DNA from 4 places in the Blautia aquisgranensis genome. Region 2 is predicted to be linked to each of the others. Evidence: predicted binding sites of a transcription regulator. Region 2 holds the regulator's gene; each other region holds the start of a gene.
What was found. The regulator Rex, encoded in region 2, represses fermentation and respiration genes when NADH is low (regulators of the CRP and FNR family bind a similar motif). The targets are predictions, from matches to a motif close to ATTGTTAANTANTTAACAAT.
Positions count from the first base shown of each region.

Region 1: the regulator Rex is predicted to act here: its motif matches at 2,602-2,621, upstream of WMO28_RS14810 (acyl-CoA carboxylase subunit beta).
Region 3: the regulator Rex is predicted to act here: its motif matches at 4,104-4,123, upstream of WMO28_RS06315 (DUF8180 domain-containing protein).
Region 4: the regulator Rex is predicted to act here: its motif matches at 1,570-1,589, upstream of WMO28_RS06910 (CoB--CoM heterodisulfide reductase iron-sulfur subunit B family protein).

Region 1 is NZ_JBBMEJ010000023.1:15,617-21,590, forward strand. It holds gene scpB (SMC-Scp complex subunit ScpB) at 1-422, shown strand, start outside; gene WMO28_RS14800 (zinc dependent phospholipase C family protein) at 466-1,263, shown strand; gene WMO28_RS14805 (D-alanyl-D-alanine carboxypeptidase family protein) at 1,369-2,577, shown strand; gene WMO28_RS14810 (acyl-CoA carboxylase subunit beta) at 2,720-4,156, shown strand; gene WMO28_RS14815 (OadG family transporter subunit) at 4,170-4,931, shown strand; gene WMO28_RS14820 (biotin/lipoyl-containing protein) at 4,955-5,338, shown strand; gene WMO28_RS14825 (sodium ion-translocating decarboxylase subunit beta) at 5,354-5,974, shown strand, end outside.
Region 2 is NZ_JBBMEJ010000022.1:13,833-19,806, reverse strand. It holds gene alr (alanine racemase) at 1-26, opposite strand, end outside; gene WMO28_RS14570 (NAD(P)H-hydrate dehydratase) at 23-1,540, opposite strand; gene WMO28_RS14565 (redox-sensing transcriptional repressor Rex) at 1,609-2,253, opposite strand; gene abc-f (ribosomal protection-like ABC-F family protein) at 2,469-4,385, shown strand; gene WMO28_RS14555 (inositol monophosphatase family protein) at 4,412-5,191, opposite strand; gene WMO28_RS14550 (pyridoxamine kinase) at 5,215-5,974, opposite strand, start outside.
Region 3 is NZ_JBBMEJ010000006.1:12,554-18,527, reverse strand. It holds gene cooS (anaerobic carbon-monoxide dehydrogenase catalytic subunit) at 1-1,363, opposite strand, end outside; gene WMO28_RS06330 (ATP-binding protein) at 1,481-2,251, opposite strand; gene WMO28_RS06325 (methylenetetrahydrofolate reductase) at 2,410-3,342, opposite strand; gene WMO28_RS06320 (CooT family nickel-binding protein) at 3,431-3,613, opposite strand; gene WMO28_RS06315 (DUF8180 domain-containing protein) at 3,674-4,066, opposite strand; gene WMO28_RS06310 (aldo/keto reductase) at 4,414-5,241, shown strand; gene WMO28_RS06305 (NAD(P)H-dependent glycerol-3-phosphate dehydrogenase) at 5,430-5,974, opposite strand, start outside.
Region 4 is NZ_JBBMEJ010000006.1:149,146-155,119, reverse strand. It holds gene WMO28_RS06920 (4Fe-4S binding protein) at 1-186, opposite strand, end outside; gene WMO28_RS06915 (4Fe-4S dicluster domain-containing protein) at 193-582, opposite strand; gene WMO28_RS06910 (CoB--CoM heterodisulfide reductase iron-sulfur subunit B family protein) at 579-1,373, opposite strand; gene WMO28_RS06905 (L-lactate dehydrogenase) at 1,660-2,610, opposite strand; gene WMO28_RS06900 (NUDIX domain-containing protein) at 3,027-3,488, opposite strand; gene WMO28_RS06895 (P-loop NTPase family protein) at 3,519-4,973, opposite strand; gene WMO28_RS06890 (Na+/H+ antiporter NhaC family protein) at 4,970-5,974, opposite strand, start outside.

The DNA.
Region 1 (5,974 bases), on a different contig from region 2:
AAGAGGATCGTGGAATCCATATCATAGAGCTTGAGAATTCTTTCCAGCTCTGCACAAAAAGAGAATACTATGATTCTCTCATAAGGATCGCAGCCCAGCCGAAGAAACCGGCGCTTACGGATGTTATGCTTGAGACTTTATCCATCATTGCTTATAAGCAGCCGGTAACAAAGGCAGAAATCGAGAAAATCCGTGGAGTAAAATGTGACCATGCCATCAATAAACTGATGGATTATGATCTGGTACGGGAGCTTGGACGTCTGGATGCACCAGGCCGGCCCATTCTTCTTGGAACCACCGAAGAATTTCTGCGCTGTTTCGGCGTACAGGGACTGGATGAGCTTCCGGAAATGGATCCTGTTCAGCTGGAAGACTTTAAGGCGGAAGCGGAAGAAGAGATCCAGCTGAAGCTGGACGTCTGACAGAAAGAAGTCGCATAACGAAACAAAAGAGGAGGAAAAAACAATGCCCACAACATATACGCATGATCTTTTTGGAAAGAGGGTTTACAGAAGACTTCCTGAAAAATTGCAGCATCTGATCCGGAGCAACGGAAATCTGTACCGGATCGGACAGCACGGGCCGGATATCCTGTTCTATTACTTTATTTCAAAGAATCCGGTCACCCAGTATGGGGTGAGGATGCATGGGCAGAAAGCCAGAGCTTTTTTTGAAAAAGGAATGGAGCGTGTCCGCAGGGAAAAAGATCCGGCTCTTATGGCATATATGCTGGGCTTTGGATGCCATTATATCCTGGACTCCACCTGCCATCCATATGTAAATCAGGTGGCTGAAGAAGGAAAGGTTTCCCACACACTTCTTGAAAAAGAATTTGACCGTATGCTGATGTACGAAACGGGCAAAAATCCTCTTCGTTTCTATCCGTCGCATGGCATCCGGGCAAAATATTCCGCGGCAAGAAAGATTCACGAAGTCCTGCCACAGATCCGGACCGGCAACATTTATCTTTCTCTCAAAATGATGAAGATCTTTACCTGTATTCTTGTATGCGATGACGGAGGCCTGAAGAAACGCCTTTCCGAGCACGCACTTTCTCCGGCAGGAAAGAAACGGGCGGCCTTTATTACAGAATTTTTTATGAGTCCGGAACCGGAGGTAGACTGCAGGGAGGAGCTTCTTACACTGGATGACCGGATGGCAGAAGCCTTGAAAAAAGCTCCGGATATGCTGATCGAGCTGGCAGAACTGGCAGTAAGACCGGGACATCTTTCCGACAGGTGGAATCTCACCTTTAATGGTTGATAAGACAGATAAATCAAAAGTTATATATACCATATCTTTCCGCATAAAATTAAAAATATAACAGTTACTGCAAACAGTCATAAGAACAGTGTGCGGAGGGATATTATGCAAATCAGGCGCATGGCCGCTGTCGTTTTTGTGACAGCGGTCCTTATTATTGGACAGATTTTTCCGGTACAGGCCATGGAAGAAGAGAAGCTTCATGCACTTTCGGCAGTACTGATGGATGGAGAAAACGGTCGGGTTCTGTACGGAAAAGAAGAATATAAAGCCCGGCCCAATGCCAGCACCACAAAAGTTATGACCTGTATTCTTGCACTGGAACTTGGAAAAGGAGATGATTATGTCCAGGTTTCAAAAGAGGCGGCATCCCAGCCACAGACCAGGCTTGGAATGAAGGAAGGACAGCAGTTTTATCTGGAAGACCTTCTCTATTCCCTGATGCTGAAAAGCCATAATGATACAGCAGTAGCAATCGCAGAACATATCGGCGGCTCAGTGGAAAAATTTGCAGCTCTGATGAACAGAAAGGCAAAAGAGCTTGGATGCACAGATACGCATTTTGTGACACCAAACGGTCTGGATGCGGAGGATGAAGGCGGAATCCATCACACCACTGCAAGAGACCTGGGACTGATCATGGCTTATGCAGTAAAAAACAGTACTTTTGTTCATATTACCCAGACCCGGGATTACACCTTTTCGGATATCTCAGGAAGAAAACATTATTCCGTCCATAATACGAATGCGTTTCTGGATATGGAAACCGGCGTGATCTCGGGAAAAACCGGATTCACAGGAAATGCAGGATACTGCTATGTCTGTGCGGTGAAACAGGATGAAAAGTTCTTCATTGTTGCACTTCTCGGATGTGGATGGCCCGGAAACAAAAATTATAAATGGGAAGATGCGAAAAAGCTGTTATCTTATGGACGTGACAATTACAGATATGTGCTTCTTCCGGAAGTTCCCAGCCTGCCGGACATTCCCGTGACAGATGCCATTCCTGAAACGGAAGATTATTACCCGGAGAAAGATTCTAAGACAACTGTCATGCTGAAAATACACGCAGCTCTCCCGGAAAAAGAACAGACGAAAAAATATCTTCTGAAGAAAACCGAGACCGTCACCTGGGAGACTTCTCTTCCCGAGCAGCTAAAAGCACCGGTACAGAAAAATCAGAAGATCGGCAGTCTTCACGCAAAGCTTGACGGGAAAGAAATCCTGTCCTGTCTCGTGACAGCGGATACAAAAATCAGCAGGATCACCTATAAATGGTATGTAAACAGAGTTTTTCAGGATTATTTTCATTAAATCAGTGGCCCCTGGCATATGTCAGGGGTTAATTTTTTAACATTCATGACGAAAAGTATTGAATTTTTGGTCAGAAAAAGGTACAATTATACTCGGCTGAATTTTTGGTTATATTAATAATAAAAATGGAGGGCATAGTATAATGAGTAATGCGACACAAAGCGTAGCGGCTGCAAGGATCAATTCCCTGCTTGACGCCAACAGTTTTGTTGAGATCGGACAGACTGTTACAGCCAGAACAACAGATTTCAACATGACTGAGAAAAAGGCACCTTCAGACGGTGTGATCACCGGATATGGTGTGATTGACGGCAGCCTGGTGTATGTATACAGCCAGGATGCATCTGTACTGAACGGAACAGTTGGTGAGATGCATGCCAAAAAGATCGCCAAGATTTATGATCTCGCTCTTAAAGTAGGAGCACCTGTTATCGGTCTTGTAGACTGTGCAGGACTTCGTCTTCAGGAGGCTACTGATGCACTTGAGGCATTTGGTGAGATCTATCTGAAACAGACACTGGCATCCGGTGTTGTTCCGCAGATCACAGCTGTATTCGGAACATGCGGCGGTGGAATGGCAGTTGTGCCGGCTCTTACAGACTTTACATTCGTAGAGGCTAAGAAAGGTAGACTGTTTGTAAACACTCCGAATGCACTGGAAGGAAACAGAGTGGAAAAATGCGATTCAGCTTCCGCACAGTTCCAGAGTGAGGAGACAGGACTTGTTGATGGTATCGGAACAGAAGAGGAGATCCTTGGACAGATCCGTACACTGGTCAGCATGCTTCCGGAGAACAATGAAGACAATGACAGCTTCAAAGAATGCACAGATGACCTGAACAGAGTATGTGATGATATCGCAGGCTGCACAGGCGACACAGCTATTGCGCTTTCAAGAATCGCTGACAATGGTGAATTTTTTGAAACAAAGGCAGCTTACGGACAGGATGTCGTAACAGGCTTCCTTCGTCTGAACGGAGCTACTGTTGGCGCTGTTGCAAACAGAAGCGAGTCTTACGATGCTGATGGCAATAAGACAGAGATTTCCGACGGAACTCTTTCTGCCAGAGGCGCAAGAAAAGCAGCAGATTTCGTTAAATTCTGTGATGCTTTCGAAATTCCGGTACTTACACTTACCAACGTGACAGGATTTAAGGCTACTCTCTGCAACGAGAAGATGATGGCTAAATCCGTAGGTGAGATGGTACATGCTTTTGCATCTGCAACTGTACCGAAGGTAAATGTTGTAGTTGGTAAAGCTTACGGAACTGCATACGTTGCCATGAACAGCAAATCTGTCGGAGCAGATATGGTTTATGCGTGGGATACAGCTGAGATCGGTATGATGGATGCTTCCCTTGCAGCAAAGATCATGTATGAGGGAGCTGACGCTTCTACACTGAATGAGAAGGCAGCTGAGTACAAAGAAATTCAGAACGGTATCGCATCTGCAGCAGCAAGAGGATATGTGGATACTGTGATCAAAGCAGAAGATACAAGAAAATATGTAATCGGTGCTTTTGAGATGCTGTTCACAAAAAGGGAAGACCGTCCATCCAAAAAGCATGGAACAGTCTAAGTGAGGTGAGCGTATGAGACAGTTTTATAAAAAGATCTCTTCTGTCTGCATGGCACTTCTTTGCGTGGCTGCACTTCTGATCGGCTGCACAGCTACTGCATGGGCTGCTGACGAGGTTGATGATTCTGTAAAGAGTCAGCTTGTCACAACAACCAAAGGTCTGACGGAAGCGATCATCGCAATGTCCGAGGATGATATCCAGGGTTATATGGAATCAGAGGATGCTTTTACACAGAGCGCAGCAAGTGCGTGGGATGGCTCCAGAGAAGAGCTTGGTGAGAAAAAAGGTGATATCAATGAGAAAGATATCACAGTAGAGTATTCCGATGATCAGTATACCGTTGTTGTTCCGGTATCCTTCGAGAAAAACAAAGCGAATTTCACTTATGTATTTGATAAATCAGGAACCCCGACTTCTGTTTCTGTTGATGTAAATTATACACTGGCACAGAACATGGAGAAGGCAGCCATGAACACAGTGATGGGTCTTGGAACCGTATTTGTGATCCTGATATTCCTGATCTTCGTGATCTCTCTTTTCAAATATATTCCCGGACTTGTGGAGGGAAAGAAAAAAGAGAGTGCACCGGCTCCGGCAGCCGCAGCACCGGCTCCGGTTGCAGCACCAGTTGCTGAGCCTGCTGTTGAGGATGTGACAGATGATGGTGAGCTTATTGCCGTGATCGCCGCAGCGATCGCTGCTTCTGAAGGCAAAACAAGCACAGACGGATTCGTAGTACGTTCCATCCGTAAGATCAACCGCAGAAAAAGATAATCATTATTTAGGAGGATTTTAAAATGAAGAGTTATACAATTACTGTTAACGGAACAGCATACGAAGTTACTGTAGAAGAGAACGGAAACGCAGCAGCTCCAGTTGCAGCAGCAGCTCCGAAGGCAGCTGCACCTGCACCAAAGGCAGCTCCTGCAGCAGCACCGAAAGCAGCAGCTCCTGCAGCAGGCGCAGGTTCTGTTAAAGTTTCTGCTGCTGTTCCGGGAAAAGTTGTAAAAATCGTTGCATCTGTTGGACAGAGCGTAAAAGCCGGTGACAGCGTAGTGATCGTTGAGTCCATGAAAATGGAGATCCCGGTTGTTGCTCCTCAGGACGGAACAATCGCCAGCATCGATGTTGCAGAGGGTGCTGCCGTTGAAAATGGAGATACTCTTGCAACAATGAACTAAACAGGAGGTAGACAAATGTCTTATGTAACAAATACCCTGTCAAACCTGATCCATCAGACAGCATTTTTCAACCTTACCTGGGGAAACTACCTGATGATCGCAGTGGCATGTGTGTTCTTATATCTTGCCATTAAACATGGTTTTGAGCCGCTGCTGTTGGTTCCGATCGCTTTTGGTATGCTTCTGGTAAATATTTATCCGGACATTATGCTGAGCATTGAGGATTCATCCAATGGCGTTGGCGGACTTCTTCATTATTTTTACTTAATGGATGAGTGGAGTATTCTTCCTTCACTGATCTTCCTGGGTGTCGGTGCGATGACAGACTTCGGTCCGCTGATTGCAAACCCGATCAGCTTCCTGATGGGAGCAGCTGCACAGCTTGGTATTTACCTTGCATACTTCCTTGCAATTTTCCTTGGATTTAATGGTAAAGCAGCAGCAGCGATCTCTATCATTGGTGGTGCTGACGGCCCGACTTCCATTTTCCTTGCAGGTAAGCTTGGACAGTCTTCTCTTATGGGACCGATCGCAGTAGCAGCATATTCATATATGTCTCTGGTACCGATCATCCAGCCTCCGATCATGAAGGCATTTACAACAGAGGAAGAGCGTAAGATCAAAATGGCGCAGCTT
Region 2 (5,974 bases):
GCTTTGACTCTCTCGTATTTTTTCATAATTTTGACTCCTCTTCACCTATAGCTAAAGCCTGCGGCAGATATTCGATGATATCTCCTGCCAGCATACTGCGCTTTCCTTTTTTCGTGGCTGCAAGATCGCCGCAAAGTCCGTGAAGATAAACACCTAACGCGGCCTTTAAAACCATGGGAGGCTGTTCCTCCGTTTTCAGATACATACATAATACGCCTGCAAGAAGCCCGGAAAGCACATCTCCGCTTCCTGCTGTGGCCATGCCGGAATTGCCGGAAAGATTCAGATAAATATCCTCTCTGCCATCTGTAATAACCGTACATGCGTCTTTCAGTACACAGACAGTGCCGGTTTCTCCGGCATAATCAATGGCAGTTCGGGCAAGTGTTTCCTGAATTTCCCGGATCGTTTTGCCGCAGAGGCGACTCATCTCTCCGATATGCGGAGTCAGAATCACATTCTCACCTAAGAATTCCTTCCACTGAGGATGCGCGGCCAGAAGATTCAGCCCGTCTGCATCCAGCACAAGATACTTCTTTTCGCGGGCAGCTGCCGTGAGAAACCACTGTTCTCTCTCACGGCTCTCCCCGGAAGTTCCAAGTCCCGGTCCGATCACGATCACATCGCACCAGGAAAGAAGCTGTTCATTGGATTCCTCATCAAAACGGGTGCATACCATAGCCTCCGGAAGAAGGATCTGCAATGGGATCCGGTTCTCCTCCACTGTCTGAATCTTCACCATTCCCGCCCCGGCCCGGAGTGCTGCGCTTGCGCTTAAGTAAGCTGCTCCGCACATACCTGCACTTCCGGTAACAAAAAGAATTTTTCCGAAGGTACCTTTATTTCCGCCGGGATCACGCTCCGGAAACAGCTTCAGGTCTTTCTTTTCCAGACAGCGTGCGGATGCCTTCACAGCTTCCTGCTCATAGATCCCGATATCAGCTACCACGATCTTTCCTGCATACAGCCTTCCCGGATAAAAGCAAAGTCCTCTCTTCCGGTATGCGAATGTGACAGTCAGATCTGCGCTGAAAGCAATGCCCATTTCCAGGCCAGTATCTCCGTTAACTCCTGATGGGATGTCTACAGCGATCTTTTTGGCCCGCGCACTGTTCATCTCATGAATGATCTCAGCATATCGTCCCTCGATCGGACGCGCAAGCCCCACACCGAACACGGCATCTACTATAGTAGTATATTCACTCCAGTCCGGGTTATTCACCTCCGGCACATGATAACCGGTGGCGATCTTGTATTGTAAGGTCGTCTCCCGGGTCATTTTTTCTTTGTTTCCGGCCATGTAGAAATCTGCACGAATTCCTTTCAGATGAAAGATCCTGGCAACCGCAATTCCATCACCGCCATTGTTTCCGCTTCCGCAGACAACCAGGATCCGTTCATTCTTTCCAAGGTACTTCTCTGTCTCTTCTACGACCTTCAGTGCTGCCCGCTCCATCAGAACTTCTGATGCCACTCCGATCTTGTGGATTGTGGCACTGTCCAGATTCTTCATTTCCCCGCAGGTAACAAGCTTCTTCATGCTGTTTCTATACCTCCCTCTGTAACAGAGAAAGCTGCCGTCTCCGGCAGCCTCATTCTCTGATTTTACTATTCCACATGCTCCTGCCTGTATTTACTCAGATTATAAGACAGTGTCATCAGACTCTCGGAAAGATGTACGTTCTCCACGATCACATCATCCGGTGTCTCCAGATCAAGATGTGCAAAATTCCAGATAGCCTTAATACCGTTCTCTACCAGAATATCTGCCATTTCTTTGGCCTTATTCTTAGGAAGAGTAAGAATAGCGATCTCCACGTTATTCTCTTTCAGGAAAAACGGAAGCTCACTGAGCATCTGGATCTCCAGTCCGCGGACTGCAATTCCCTCAAGAACAGGGTTTACATCAAAAATTCCTACCAGCTTAAAGCCCCTTTTCTCAAAGTCCACATAATTGGCAAGTGCCTGTCCCAGATTACCTGCACCAAGAATGATCATCGGATGAATCGTATCCAGTCCCAGGATCTTACCGATCTCCGTATAAAGATAATGTACATTATAGCCATACCCCTGCTGACCAAAACCGCCAAAATTATTAAGATCCTGACGGATCTGGGAAGCTGTGGTGTGCATCTTCTTACTTAATTCATTGGAAGAAATACGCTCTACATTGTCTTCCATCAGCTCTCCTAAGTAGCGGTAGTAGCGTGGCAGACGCTTAATCACCGCTTTCGAGATTTGTTTTGTCTCCACGATAGTTTCCCTCCTTATCTTACACTAGGTTAATTATACCGAATTGATATTTTCCTGTCAATTAATCTTGTGACTTATGTACAAATTTCTTCATATTTTTTCAAATATTTGATTTTTTCTTTGAAATCCCCGCGGTTTCCGTTATAATAGGTAGAGGATTTTTCCTGTTTTTTACGAAACAGAGACAGGATCCTTTGTACAGGAGGACAGTTTTTATGATTTTATCATGTCAGAATATATGCAAAGCCTTTGGCGAAAAAGTAATCTTGAACGACGCATCCTTTCATATTGAGGATCGTGAAAAGGCAGCTCTGATCGGCTGCAACGGTGCAGGTAAGACTACACTTCTCCGCATTATCATGCAGGAGATTTCCGCGGATTCCGGTACGGTGGTGCTCGCCCGCGACAAAAATATCGGTTACCTTGCCCAGTATCAGGATATCCACGGGCACCATACCATATACGAGGAGCTTCTTACCACCAAGCAGCACATCATCGATATGGAACGCCGCATCCGCTCCCTGGAGCAGGAAATGAACAACGTTACCGGCGATGACCTGAACCGTCTGATGGAGACCTATACCCGTCTCACCCATCAGTTTGAGCTGGAGAACGGCTATGCTTACAAGAGCGAGCTTACCGGTGTACTGAAAGGTCTGGGATTCACAGAAGAAGACTATGACAAATACATCGAGACTCTTTCCGGAGGCCAGAAGACCCGCGTAGCCCTGGGTAAGATGCTTCTCTCCAAGCCGGACATCCTGCTTCTGGATGAACCTACCAACCACCTGGACATGGAGAGCATTTCCTGGCTTGAGACTTATCTTCTCAATTATCCGGGCGCGGTATTCATCGTATCCCATGACCGTTATTTCCTGGATAAGGTAGTCACCAAGGTGGTAGAGATCGAGGCCGGCCAGACCCGTGTATACAGCGGAAACTATTCAGCTTATGCGCTCAAGAAGGCACAGCTTCGTGATGCACAGTATAAGGCATACCTGAATCAGCAGCGAGATATCAAACATCAGGAGGCTGTGATCGCCAAGCTGAAATCTTTTAACCGTGAGAAATCCATCAAACGCGCTGAGAGCCGTGAGAAGATGCTGGATCGCGTGCAGCGCATTGAGAAGCCGCTGGAGATCCAGGATCGTATGCGTATCTCCCTGGAGCCCCGCGTTTTAAGCGGCAATGATGTTCTCCATGTAGAAGAGCTTTCCAAAGCATTCCCGGGACAGACACTTTTTTCGGATATTTCCTTTGATATCAAGCGCGGAGAACGTGTAGCTCTCATCGGTAACAACGGAACCGGCAAGACTACTATGCTGAAGATCATCAACGGTCTTCTGGAAGCAGATGCAGGTAAATTTTCCCTTGGCTCCAAGGTACAGATCGGCTATTACGACCAGGAACATCACGTTCTTCATATGGATAAGACAATTTTCCAGGAGATTTCCGATACCTATCCGACTCTTACAGAGACTGAGATCCGTAATATGCTTGCAGCCTTTCTGTTTACAGGGGACGATGTATTTAAAGAGATCTCCGCTCTTTCCGGTGGTGAGCGTGGCCGTGTTTCCCTGGCTAAGCTGATGCTCTCGGAAGCCAACTTCCTGATCCTGGATGAGCCTACCAACCATCTGGATATCGCCTCCAAGGAAATCCTGGAAGAAGCCCTGGTAAGCTATACCGGTACAGTACTGTATGTATCCCATGACCGTTATTTTATCAACCAGACCGCTACCAGGATCATGGAACTGACCAATCAGGCAGTTGTAAATTATATCGGCGATTACGATTATTATCTGGAGAAAAAAGAAGAGCTGACCACTGCCTATGCTCCAGGAATTGATTCCCCTGAAGCCCCCCAGGAAGAAAAAGCAGTCTCCGAGAACAAGCTTTCCTGGCAGCAGATGAAAGAAGAACAGGCAAAAAAAAGAAAACGCGAGGCAGAACTCAAAAAAGTCGAAACCCGCATTGAAGAACTGGAAACAAGAGACCAGGAAATCGATGATACCATGGTTCTTCCGGATGTGTGCACCAACGTGGCAGAATGTACGAAACTCAGCCGCGAAAAAGCCGCAATTGCAGAAGAACTGGAAACACTATATGAGAAATGGGAAGAGCTGGCCTGACGGTCAGCTCTTTTTCCCACTTTCATTCATCGTTTTAATTCTTTCAGAAGAATCTCTTCGAACTGCGGCGCACAGGCAAGGATATCTCCGTTCTTCAGATAAGTCGGCTCCCCACCTTCCCAGGTTCTTACCACACCGCCCGCTTCCCGGACAATGACCGTTCCGGCTGAGTAATCCCAGGGCTTCAGATCCCGTTCAATATAACCATGCTCTCTTCCGCAGGCCACATAGCACATGTCAAGCTCCGCGGAACCTGTACGGCGGAAATCCCCGCATTTCATAAAGATATCATAAAAAATCGGAAAGAGATTCTTCGCCTCGGATTTTGTGTACGGTGTGGAGCCGTAAGAGATTACGGCGTCCCCGAAATTCTCCGTATCCGATACATGGATCTTCCGGTCATTCAGATAAGCGCCCTCGCTTTTTGCTCCATGAAACAGCTCATCCGTAAACGGGTTATAGACTACTCCGAAAACGATCTCTCCCTTTTCGTAGAGCCCCAGTGCCACGGCACTCATATGAAAATCCAGGATCAGATTGGCAGTTCCGTCGATTGGGTCTAAAATCCAGTAAACACCATCTTTTAAAAGTCCGGTGTTCTCTTTCTCTTCCGCGATCAGCGGAATCTCCGGAAAAGCTTTTCCTAGCTCTTCCTTCAGAAAATTCTGCACAGCCAGATCTACGTTGGTCACATAATTGGCTGCTCCCTTTACCATTACTTCTTCCTTCTGCATTTCTCTTAAGATCAGATCTTTTGTCTGTCTTACAAGTTCGATGACTTTTTTCTGCTGCTGTGCTTCGATCATTTTTTCTCCTCTTTTCCGTAATTTTATCCGATCAGCTTGTGAAGATGCAGTTCAAAGCACACACCGTCGTTGCGGTCTGTCCCTTCCTTAACTGCATCCTGAATGGACGCCGAAATAAAATCCACTGCTATCTGTGCACATTTTTCCATAGGATATCCTTTCACCAGGCCTGCACTGAGCACCGATGCAAAAAGATCTCCGGTCCCGGAATAGCTGCCGCCGGATTTCTCCGCAAATATCCAGGAGCTCTTTCCTTTTTCCAGGACAAGATTGCCCATTCGAAGCGGTTCCCCTTCTTCTTTGTGGTCTACACCTGTGATCACTACTGCTGAAAGAGAAAATTTCTCTGCAAGACTGCGCCCGGTCTCCTGGATCCGCACCAGACGCTCTTCTCCGTTTATACTCTGAAATTCCCTCCATTTCTTCTCCATCCCTTCTTTTCCATGAAGGAGAAGAAGTGCCTCCGTGAGATTCGGTGTGATCACATAAGAGCGATTCACCAACTCGCAGAATCTTTCACGAAGTCCCTCTGTATAGATTGGATAGACTTCTCCATCATCCCCCATCACAGGATCTGTAAGGATCAGCGTATCCTTCCCTGCAAATATATCCATAAATTTCAAGATCTGATCCGCCTGTTTCTCATCCGAGAGAAAACCTGTATAGATCCCATCCGGAGAAAATCCCCGTTTCTTCCACTGTTCCATATATAGTTCCATATGCTCCGTGAAATCCTCACAGAAATACGTCTCATAGCCAGTCTGATTACTTAAAACAGCTGTG
Region 3 (5,974 bases), on a different contig from region 2:
TAGGATTGTTACATCCAACCATAGCGACAGCACCACGGATAACACCGGAAGTGATGCACTCAAGTAATGGTTTGGTTGTTCCTGTCACATCAACCTGAGAGTTTGTAACACCATCAAGAACTTTAACGATCGCTTCTACTGAGTAACCAACAGTAGCTTTCTGTTTCAGCTGTGGGATATGTACAAGCTCAGGTTTTCTGTTCTTGAAGTTATCGATAGCCATCTTAACGATTGCTTTTGCATTTTCTCCTGCTGTCTCAGCGTTGAATCTGATAAATTCAGAATCCGGCATCTGAGCGATCGGAGAAGTTGTAACAAATTTGGTATGGAAGCATTTGCTCAGAGGTCCTAATGCAGGGAAGATACACTGAACGTCAACTACGATCGCCTCGCAGGCACCTGTCAGTACTACGTTCTCCTGCTGCAGGAAGTTACCAGCCATCGGAACACCACGACGCATAGCTACCTCATTAGAAGTACAGCATACACCGGAAACTGTGATTCCTTTTGCTCCTACGGATTTTGCATAATCGATCATTTCTTTGCTGTCTGCATACTCACAGATCATCTCAGAAAGACTCGGATCATGTCCGTGTACAACAATGTTGACATTCTCTTCAACCATTACTCCAAGGTTAGCCTCTGTATCAATCGGCTTCGGAGTTCCGAATAATACATCAGAGAACTCTGTTCCCATCATGGAACCGCCCCATCCATCAGCCATGCCGCAACGAAGAGACTGTTTTACAAGTGCTTCCGGAAGAGAAGAACATCCCATATGAGACATATGCAGGGAACTTGCAACCTCACGGTCAATAGCACGTGGTGCGATTTCGTTCTCGATCAGCTTTTCTTTCTGTCCTTCAGGCATTCTGTCAAGGAATCTCTGATATCCGAACGGTTTACCATACTCCATAAGACCGATCTCTGCCATCTCATGAGCCAGATCATAGATATCCTTGCCTTCTGTTTCCACGCCCCACTCTTTAGCAATGCGAAGAAGTTTCTCAGGATCTTTTACCTGATAATTTCCGCCCTCTTTTGCGCAGTACAGTGTATGACAGATCTCACGACCATGATCAGAGTGAGTAGCTGCACCACCAGCTGTAAATTTAAGGAAGTTTCTTCCTACGATACCATGAGCATCACATCCGCAGACTCCTCTTGGAGCCTTCGGTGTAATACGGCACGGTCCCATTGCACAGATACGACAGCAGATACCCTGCTCACCGAATTTACAGTGCGGAGTCTGGTTCTTTGCACGGATCTGCCATGCATCTGCTCCTACCTTTGCACCTGTCTCAAGAAGACGGGCTGTAGCGGCTTCAAATTCCTCCACTGTAGTTAATTTGAATTCACTCATTATAGACCTCCTTTAATAGCACATCTATTTATTTTTTCTTTTTTATAATAAGCCCCGGGCAGGAACCCATCCCCACCCATGGGTTATTCTCTTTTTAAAAAAAAGGTTTATATTTAATTATAAACCTAATTTATCAAAAATTTCAAAAGCTGCTTTTCTCATCGGATTATCCTCAGGAAGAGTAACGGTTGGTTTACCATCGCAGTCATATTCATAGACTGCCTCATCCTGTGGTACTACACCGATCAGATCGAGTCCCTGATTCTGGATTTCCTCAAGAATTCCAGGATTCAGTTCTGCTTTTGGTGCGCGATTGATGATAAGTCCTACACGGGAAGGCTTCATATCGCATTCCTTAATAAGTTCAGCGATTCTGCCCACTGCCTGTACGCCTCTTCTGGAGCAATCGCTTACAAGGATCGCTGTCTCCATGCTTGGAAGGATTCCTCTGCTGATATGTTCCATTCCTGCTTCATTATCCACAACAATATATGGATAATTCTTCTGGTATTTGGCAAGCTGTGCCTGAAGCAGGCCATTTACAAAGCAGTAGCAGCCTTTTCCCTGTGTTCTTCCCATTACCAGAAGATCATAATCATCTTCCTCAGCAAGGGCGTCCTCGAAACGTACCTCCGCATAATCTGCTTTGGACATTCCTGCCGGAATCGGGCTCTTCGCTGCCATCTCCGCGTGAGCAATCTCCTCACGTACGTCTCCCAGTGTAGTATCTACTTCTACACCGAGAACCTCATTCAGATTTGAATTGGCATCTGCATCTACAGCCAGTACAGGTCCTTTTTTCTTTTCGCAGAGATACTGGATCAGCATTCCGCATAATGTAGTTTTTCCAACGCCGCCTTTTCCAGCGACTGCAATTACATGTGCCATAAAACGGGCACCTCCTGATTTTAGTAAGTAAAATCTCATACGCTCGGCGTACATAGGAGGTGCCCGTATATATAGATACGTTCATATCTTTCTTATTCTGGCGCCTCCGCACTGTGCCGGAAATCCGTATTCAATTTAATTAATATCTCTAATGTTTCTTATATAAGTGTCCGAAGCCCGGATCGGTCAATGATCTCCGATACATCCTTCCACTTATTCAGTGCATAAAGATGAATTCCGTCAACTCCCAACGCACGATATTCATCGATCTGCCTGATCGTATATTCGATTCCTTCTTCTTTAAAGCGTCTGATCTTATCCTCATAGAACATATCAAACGGTTTTCCGTCTGAATCTTTCGCATTAAACGGATTCGGGAACAGCCAGTTTCTGGAAATCAGTCTGCAAAGTTCTCTGTCCATCACACAGCCATTACGTGAAAGTGCCATGTTAATGGTCGCCGCCTGATCCAGAATTGGCATAACGCCAACATCTACCGGTATCGTAATTCCGGCCTCACGAATCGCATCCAGCCAGTATTTAAACTGTTCCATATCCCAGCAGAGCTGTGTCATAATATAATCAGCGCCATTGTCCTGCTTCTGTCTCAGAACTGCGATATCTGCATCCAGACTTCTGCATGCAATATGTCCTTCCGGTGAACCTGCGACCGCAATCTCAAATTTATCGCCAAACTCATCTCGCACGAACTTGACCAGATCTGTTGCATAGTTGAAATCCCCACAGGTGGTTGTCTCACCAAGAGGAATATCTCCTCTGAGAGCAAGCATATGATCAACGCCTTCCGCAAGATACTGTTGAAGCTGCTCACGGATTCCCTCTTTTGTATTCTTGATCACGGTGAAATGCGTCACAGGAATCGTTCCCGCATTCTTGATCATCTGGCATACTTCCCTGTTGGCGCCGACATTTCCGCCGCCTGCGCCATAAGTACAGGAAATATATTCCGGTCTGTACTTCATAAGATGTTCGATGGTTCCCGGCAGGTTTGTCATACCTTTTTCGGTTTTTGGTGGAAAAAGTTCAAAAGAAAGCAACATTTTTTTCTGCATTGCCTCTGATAATTTCATGAATCGTCCCTCCACGTTTTTCTTTTATTCTGAGGATGATTCCCAACATCTCCTCAGATCACATCTTGCAAAGCTATCGCTGATCGTGTTAATCGCACTGAAGCTTCACAATGCTGTTTGCCAGATCCACCATAAGAATGCTTCCCTCTACCACGCGTTCTTCACCCATGATATCGCGAAGTATCAGTTTATTTCCGTCCACGTCAATACGGCTTACATTCTTAAAAATCACAGAATTATCTTCCTCTTTATAAACAGTTGCAAGACACATAATCATTTCCTCCAATAAGCAGCCTGTTCCGCTGCCGCGCTGTCAAAATCTCTCTGTCGTTTATTTAAGCTCTTCTTTTACCAGTGTAAGAGCAAGTCCCAGTCTCATATTTCCTTTCTGGAAATCAGCAACGGCTTCTTTAATTGTTTTTGCTGCTGCGTCCATATTCAGTTTTTTGAGATTGTCTGCCATCTGATCCAATTCTGCTGCATGATGTTCATTATGCTGCAGCATGTAAGTAAGAAGCGCTACTGTCTCATTCTTACAGTCTCCGGATTCACAGGATCCGCAATGTCCCTCTCCGTGTGTATGGCAGTGGCTGTCTCCTTCTGCATGGCTGTGTGTATGGCTGTGAGTCATACCATCCTCATGTGTATGCTCATGTGTATGTTCATGGCTGTCAGCATGTCCATGCTGAACAAGATTGCCGTTCTCATCTTTGATTAAATGCATAAATACCCCTTTCCTGTATCCGCATGGCGGACACGCTCATGACAAGAATTTATCAATTAAATTCATTATACATCTTTTCGCTTCCATTATCAAGAAATTTATTATAAAAAATAGCCAAAATTCCGTCTCGTTTTTTCCTCTTTTTTCAAAACATTGACAGCATTTTAACCCGATTGTTTCAATTTTAACGAAGTTAGTTTCTCCAAACCACAAAATATTACTTATATATACATTTGTACAGTGTACAAGCTTTATCACTTTTGTAATATATTTGATGTGATTCTTTCATATTTTTGTGCTATAATAGCAAAAAGTGCGAGAAACAGAACATACAAGGAGGAATTATTTTGAGAGAAACTGTTTTTCTGAACAACGACAGAGAAATGCCCCTGCTGGGGCTTGGTGTATATAAACTACCCGATGACGTACAGGCGGAAGCCGCCGTTACTTCTGCTATTTCCGCCGGTTACCGTATGATTGATACTGCTTCCGTTTACAAGAACGAAGAAAGTGTCGGTAAAGCAATCGCCAAATGCGGGATTCCTCGTAAAGATCTCTTTATCACAAGTAAGATCTGGAATACTGCCCAGCGTCTTGGTGATGTGCAGGGTGCTTTTTCCCGCAGTCTGGATCGTCTGAAACTGAGCTATGTAGATCTTTATCTGATCCACTGGCCGGTTCCGGGGTGCTACTTAAGCACCTGGAAGGAGCTTGAGAAGATTCTGGAATCCGGGCGTGCCTTAAGTATCGGCGTCAGCAATTTTGATATCCGTCATCTGGAAGAGCTGCGTAAGGTTTCCGGTATTGTTCCGGCTGTAAATCAGATTGAATGTCATCCGCTCTGCTATCCTTCTGAGCTGATTGAATACTGCAAGGCTTATGGAATTCAGGTGCAGGCCTATGCTCCACTGGCACGGGGAGCCTATCTTGATAATGATGTTATGTGTGTTCTGGGAACAAAATACGCCAGAACGCCGGCACAGATCGGACTTCGCTGGGCGATTCAGAAAGGAATTTCCGTGATTCCGAAGTCTGTAAATCCTGAACGTATCCGAAGCAATGGTGATATCTTTGATTTCAATATTGAGGATGAAGATATGGCAATCATCGATACCTTAAACGAAGATCTTCATACCTCACATGTTCCTGAAGACCTTCGGGATATTCAATTCTGATCTTTTCAGGTGTTTGCCTAAGTTAAATCAGACGGATTTTGCAATACACTTTCGCTGCGTAAGTTCCATGTTAGACAGCTGTTCCACAATTTATTATAAACAAAAAGGATATCCTGTAAGACCATATAAATGTGGTCCATACGGATATCCTTTTTTATTATGCATACTTATATAAGATTCTCAGAAGTCTATTTCCATGGAAGCATTGGTGTCTCGACTTTCTTATCACGCAGCATCAGATCCATAACCGCTTCTGCTGCCGGTTTCCCTTCAAAAAGCACTTTATTCACTTCTGTTATGATCGGCATTTCAACCTCATACTTCTCAGCAAGCTCTCTCGCTGCTCTCGCGGAATAAACACCTTCCACAACCATCTGTACTTCATCCATAGCCTGTTCCATTGTCCGTCCCTGGCCGATCAGGTATCCGGCTTTTCGGTTACGGCTGTGTACACTTGCACAGGTAACGATCAGATCTCCGATTCCGGAAAGTCCGTAGAAGGTTTCCATCTGAGCTCCCATTTTCTTTCCAAGTCTGGCGATCTCTGTAATACCTCTGGTGATCAATGCCGCTTTTGTATTATCTCCATACCCCAGACCGTCCGCAGTTCCTGCTGCCAGTGCGATCACATTCTTCAGAGAGCCACCCAGCTCAACGCCGAGAAGATCCGGTGTTGTATATACACGGAAAACAGGGCTCATAAAAATGCTCTGAAGATACTCTGCTGTTTCCT
Region 4 (5,974 bases), on a different contig from region 2:
CGTCAGGTTCTTTTCTTTGATGGCTTCCTGAATCTTAGCCTGACCTGCTTCTGAGCACATGTACTGGTAATCTTCTGCATGAACGACACCCGGCTCTTTGGCAGCTAATTCAACAACTTTTTTTACATCTACCGTAGCGGCGATATTACTTCCGCAATGACAGACAAATACACCAATTCTCTGCACGCTGGCTTACCTCCTGTATCTTCTGAATGCACTTACCAGAAGCTGCTGTGGCACTTCCGGATCAAGAAGCTGTGGAATCTCATCTGCTGTCAGGTAGTCTCCGCCCTTCTGACGAACAACCAGCTGTCTTGCAGCATCAATGATCTTTCCAGGTTTTACATCTCTTGGGCAACGCTCTACGCAGGCAAAGCAGGAAAGGCATTTCCAGAGAGATTTTGAATTGACAAGTGCTTCGATATCTTCGTTTACAACATAGGATACAAACTGATGTGGTTTGATATCCATTTCATTGAAGGAAGGACAGGTAGCAGAACATTTTCCACATTTCATACATTTCAGCGGATTGGTTCCTGAGATTTCTTTAATCTTTTCTGCTGCTGAATGATTATCTCTCATTTTGCCACCTCCTCTTTTACTCCGAGGGCTTCTGCAAGCAGCTCTGTGAAATAATATACAGGCAGATCGCTGGAAGCATTTTTATTTAAATTATATTTACACAATGGACAGGCTGTGATCAGCATATCAGCTCCAAAACCTTTCGCACTGTCTTCGATTTTCTGACACATATTCTGGGACATTTCTTTTTCCTTAAGAGAAATGTAACCACCACAGCATTCGTTCCTGTATGGATAGCTCACCGGTTCTGCACCAAGTGCACGGATGAAATCTTCCATGATCGTAGGATTCTCAGGATCATCAAATGCCATGATCTTGCCCGGACGTAACAACAGACATCCATAGTAAGCTCCGACTTTCTTTCCTGTAAGCGGATTTACCACTTTCTCTTTCAGCTTGTCAAAACCAACCTTATCACGAAGTACTTCCAGATAATGGAGTACGGTGGTCTCCCCTGTGTAAGGCTCTTCAAGCTGCATATAATTGTTTGCTCTGGTGCGGATATCTTCCACATTTTTCATATCATCATTGACACGTTTGATCACGTGATGACAGGCAGAACAGATTGTCACCAGATCCTGGCCTTTTTCTTTGGCCTGATTAAGAGCACGTACGGAAGAAAGTTTTGTAGCAATTTCATCTGTTCCCAGAGGATAAACACCTCCACAGCACTGCCAGTTTTCAATCTCTTCCAGTTCAAACCCAAGTGCTCTGGCGCTGGCTCTGGCATATTCATCCAGATCTTTCGCCTTGTTCTTCAGGGTACAACCCGGATAATAACTGTATTTCATACTTAACATTATCCTTTCTTAGCTGTTTAGATAAAAATTGTTTATTTTTTAACGAAAAATAACAAAAAATATAAATCAAGACTAATACAATTACTTTTTATATCTTTTTTAGAATACAAAAAATAAAAGAGTTCGCACACCCTTCCTCCGCCTTAAGGAGTGTATCAGCTCGATTTCCTGCGTCTAAGCATATCACATTGACAACATTTTAACAAGTATTTTTGATATTTTTTTTCATTAAAACAAATCGATACATTTTCTCTCGATATGATTCATCCGTTTATAATCAATCAAGATCAATCTGAGCAATAATTTCTTTCAGTGCAGCTGCACTTTTTTTCAGCTGTTCAATCTCCGCTTTTGTCATCCGCATCGGAACTTTACCCTGCACACCGTTTGGCCCTACCAAAGTCAGCGTACTTAAACATACATCTTCAATTCCATATTCCCCATGCATCATAGTAGATACTGTAGAAATAGACTCTGAAGAAGATACCAGCAGACTGCAAAGTTTGCATACAGAGGAAGATACCGCATAAAAAGTTGCTCCCTTCTTTGCAATGATTTCGCCACCTGATTTCTGTACATACTGAACCATTGCTTCTTTGTCGATCGGTTCGATATCTTTTCCAAGTTTCTTCTCCAGATTATAGTACTCATCTACACTTACACCGGAAATATAGGCTCCTGACCACGGAATAAAGGAAGTGTCCCCATGCTCGCCAAATACATACGCATGAATATTACTTTGTGCGATATGAAAATGCTTGGATAATCCGCAGCGCAGACGCGCAGAATCAAGGATTGTACCAGAACCAAGAATCTGATTTTCAGGAAGTCCGGAAATCTTGGTAAACACATAAGTCATAATGTCGACCGGGTTGCTTACGATCAGATAAAGAGCATTTGGTGCCGCTTTTACAATTTCCGGTGTAATGGCTTTCAGAATATTTACATTTGTCTGTGTAAGTTCCAGTCTTGTCTGCCCCGGCTTACGTGCAATACCAGAAGTAATGATAACAATATCCGAATTTCTGGCATCCGTATAATCTCCGGCAATGATAGAAATAGGATCTCTGAAGCAGGTTCCCTGAATGATATCAAGAACTTCTCCTTCTGCCTTCTCTTTGTTGATATCGATCAGAACGATTTCTGATGCAATATCCTGACTTGATAAGGTATAGGCGATCGTGGCACCAACGCTGCCAGCTCCAATGATAGTAATTTTACTGCTCATAGTGTAATCCTCCTTTGCTTATAACAAAATTTATTTCTAAACGATAACACATTGCTAATAATTTAACAAGAGGTTTTGTATAAATACTGAATAATTTTTTCATTAAAAAACGCAGGGCAAAAATCCTTTTTGCCACAGAAATGCTCGAAGAAGATATGAAACTTAATGTTCCTAAAGGTTCATTTGGCTCAACAGCAGTTAACACTCTTATTCCTATTATTGAAAAGCGGGAAAGAAACAGCGAGGAGCGTTCCCTGAAAACAAGAATCGGAACTCAATTAAGCATCCGGGCTTCCGTAAAAAAAATCAATTAACTTTTTAACCAGACTTTTAGATGAGAAAAGGAGCTTGTTGCACTGAGTAATTCGTGCATCAGCCCCTTTGCTTTTCACTGATATAAATTTCATATTTTTATATTAGTACAAATTAATTTTCTTTTCGATAAGCTTTTCGCCTTCATACTGCAGCTTTACAGAAAAAAATCGTTCTTCTCCAGAAAGGAGCAGATCAAGAAATACTTTATCTCCCTCCCACGCCGGAAGCTTCGGTACCATTGTTTTATCAACCCAGCAAAGCTCTCCCTCGTCACATTCGATCAGTTCACCCGTATATCCATCCGCTGTAAATACACACATAAGTTCCGATTCACATTCACTGTTGACAAACGTTACCAGACCACGAAGTCTGTAAGACGTAAGTGTAAAACCTGTCTCTTCCTTTACCTCACGTACCAGACATTCTTCCGGAGTTTCCTGGCTTTCCACATGTCCGCCAACTCCGATCCATTTGCCTTCATTGATGTCATTACGCTTTTTTACTCTGTGAAGCATCAGATATTTTCCGTTATTTTCTATGTAGCATAAAGTTGTCGTCGTCATGTGCTCTCCTTTTCGTTTCAAAAAAACTTTTCAATTCTTACTCTCTTTCCCACGCATTTGCAAGATTTCCAGCAATATTTCATAAACTGCCATATTGTTCTTTACCACCAGCGCCAGACTTTCTCTTGCCTGGTTCAGCAAATGAAAAAGCTTTCTCACATCAGAATGGCCGTGAAAATGCTCTGCTCTCAGGTAGCCCTTTTCATCGTAGTAATACTGTTCATCCAACACGATTGCCAGTTTTTCAGAATCCCGCACTGCCAGCATACTGATCTGTTCTCTATTCTCCACAGTACGAATCTGAAATCCCCGCCATTCAAGATCTTGCAGAAGATTTTCTTCTTCTTTTTCGTCATTCGCATACAGCACTGTAATATCAGGATACCATCTTGAGCTCCTTTTTTCGGGAAGATGCATCATATTCTGAATAAACGATGAAAGTTCCGCATTTGTACGAATGCGGTTGGTAAGATGAAAGCTCTGGATTTCCGGTAAATTTCTGATCATTTCTATTGTACTGTGATCCATTTCTTCCGGTGAGATCATGTCTTCTGAATCGCTTGAAAAAATCACCGGTCTGTTTTGACTTTTCTTTAACAGAATCAGCAGCTTTTCTTCTGACAAAAGATGTGCCTCATCTACCAGAATACTGCTGTAACCGCTCAGATCCGTTTCTTCTTCCAGCTCACTGTCAGACAGAAAATCAATTCGCCGCAGACGCTCATGAAGAAGCTTCCATTCCTGCCCTGCTTCTCCACAGTGAATGATACAGATCTGCTGCCGCCCGGAAAGCTTCATCCCAATATCATAAAGCAGCAAGGTTTTTCCGGTTCCCGGAAGTCCGCTGAAATGAAAATATCCTTCCCTTTTTCCACGAATCCGCTTCAGGATCTGACGTTCAATATCTCTCTGCTGAGAAGTAAGGAAATACTCTTTTCGCAGAAAACGCTCCGGTTCTGTCAGTGGAGAGATCAGATACAGCTCTGCCTGAAAAAGTTCCTCAATATCTCCCTTATAATCCTGTCCTTCTTTTTCAAGTGCACTGCAAAGCTGTTTCCAGTCACCTTCCACAATATGATCATGGTTGGTCAGTCTCACCAGCCGGTCTTCACTGCTGATATATGTATATGAGAAGATCGGTTTCCCCAGAGCAGACAGATAATACCTGTTCTGGATCAGCTGCCTGCGGATGTCGTCATCTGATACCCTTCCACTTTTCAGTTCAATGTTTACAATCTGATCCTCCTTGATCTGGAGAAGATCAAACTCTTTTCCAAGCTTCGGAATCTGAAACGAATAGAAAAAACGGAGTTTATAAAACTCCTGCATATGTAACTCCAGTTGCTTCACCAGAGCTTTCATGCTTCCCAGCTCCCATTCTTTTATTTTGAGAAAAAACTCTCTGCCTGAAAGCTGACGTTCCAGTTTCTGAATACATTCTGCAGACTGATTTCTTGTAAGTGCATAGACAGATATTGATTTCATATTTTTTTTACCCCGAAAATTGCGATCAGTGAGCTTAAAAGCAGAAACAGCGGATAAAAAAGCTTCGGCATGATCTGAAAAGCAGAAAGCTCACACCCCAGCTCATTTGCCGCAGAAATAGCAACCAGCATCTGTGCTCCATATGGGATCACTCCCTGGAAAATACAGGAAAATGTATCCAGTATAGATGCCGTTTTTCTTGGAGTGATTTTATATTCAATCGCCATCTCCTTTGCAATCGGATTCGCCATAACAATAGCTACTGTATTATTCGCTGTTGCAATATCCATAGCTCCGACAAGCATCCCCATTCCAAGAAGGCCGCCTTTTTTCCCCTTAAAAAGTCTCCGGATCCCGGATAAAAGTGCCTCGAAACCGCCGTGCTCCCTGATCAGGGCACACATGGCAGCTACAAGAATCGCCACCATACATGTCTCGAACATTCCGGAAACACCGGAACCGATATTGGTCAGAAGCTCTACCGGTGTGATATGTCCGCCAAGAAGCATGATCAACGCACCCGAAACAATTCCTATCAGGAGTACGATAAATACATTGATTCCGATAATTCCACCAATCAGTACAAGAACATATGGAAAAATCTGTGTAAGATGATACGGCTGTACAACTCTTCCCTGAATTTCCGTCTGGAATGACAGAATAAGAATCAGAAGTAATGTGACAACTGCCGCCGGAAAAGCGATCCAAAAATTTTCCCGGAATTTATCCTTCATCTGACATCCCTGTCCATTGCAGGCCGCAATCGTGGTATCGGAAATAAAAGAAAGGTTATCTCCGAACATCGCACCACCCATCACCGAAGCAACACAGAATGCCATGTCAAAGCCAGATGCTCTGGACACAGCTACTGCAATCGGTGTCAGCAAAGTGATTGTTCCGACAGAAGTACCCATGGCCACGGATACAAAACAGGCAACCACAAATAATACTGCAACTGAAAAACGTGCCGAAATCAGGGACAGCATGCAATACGCCACACT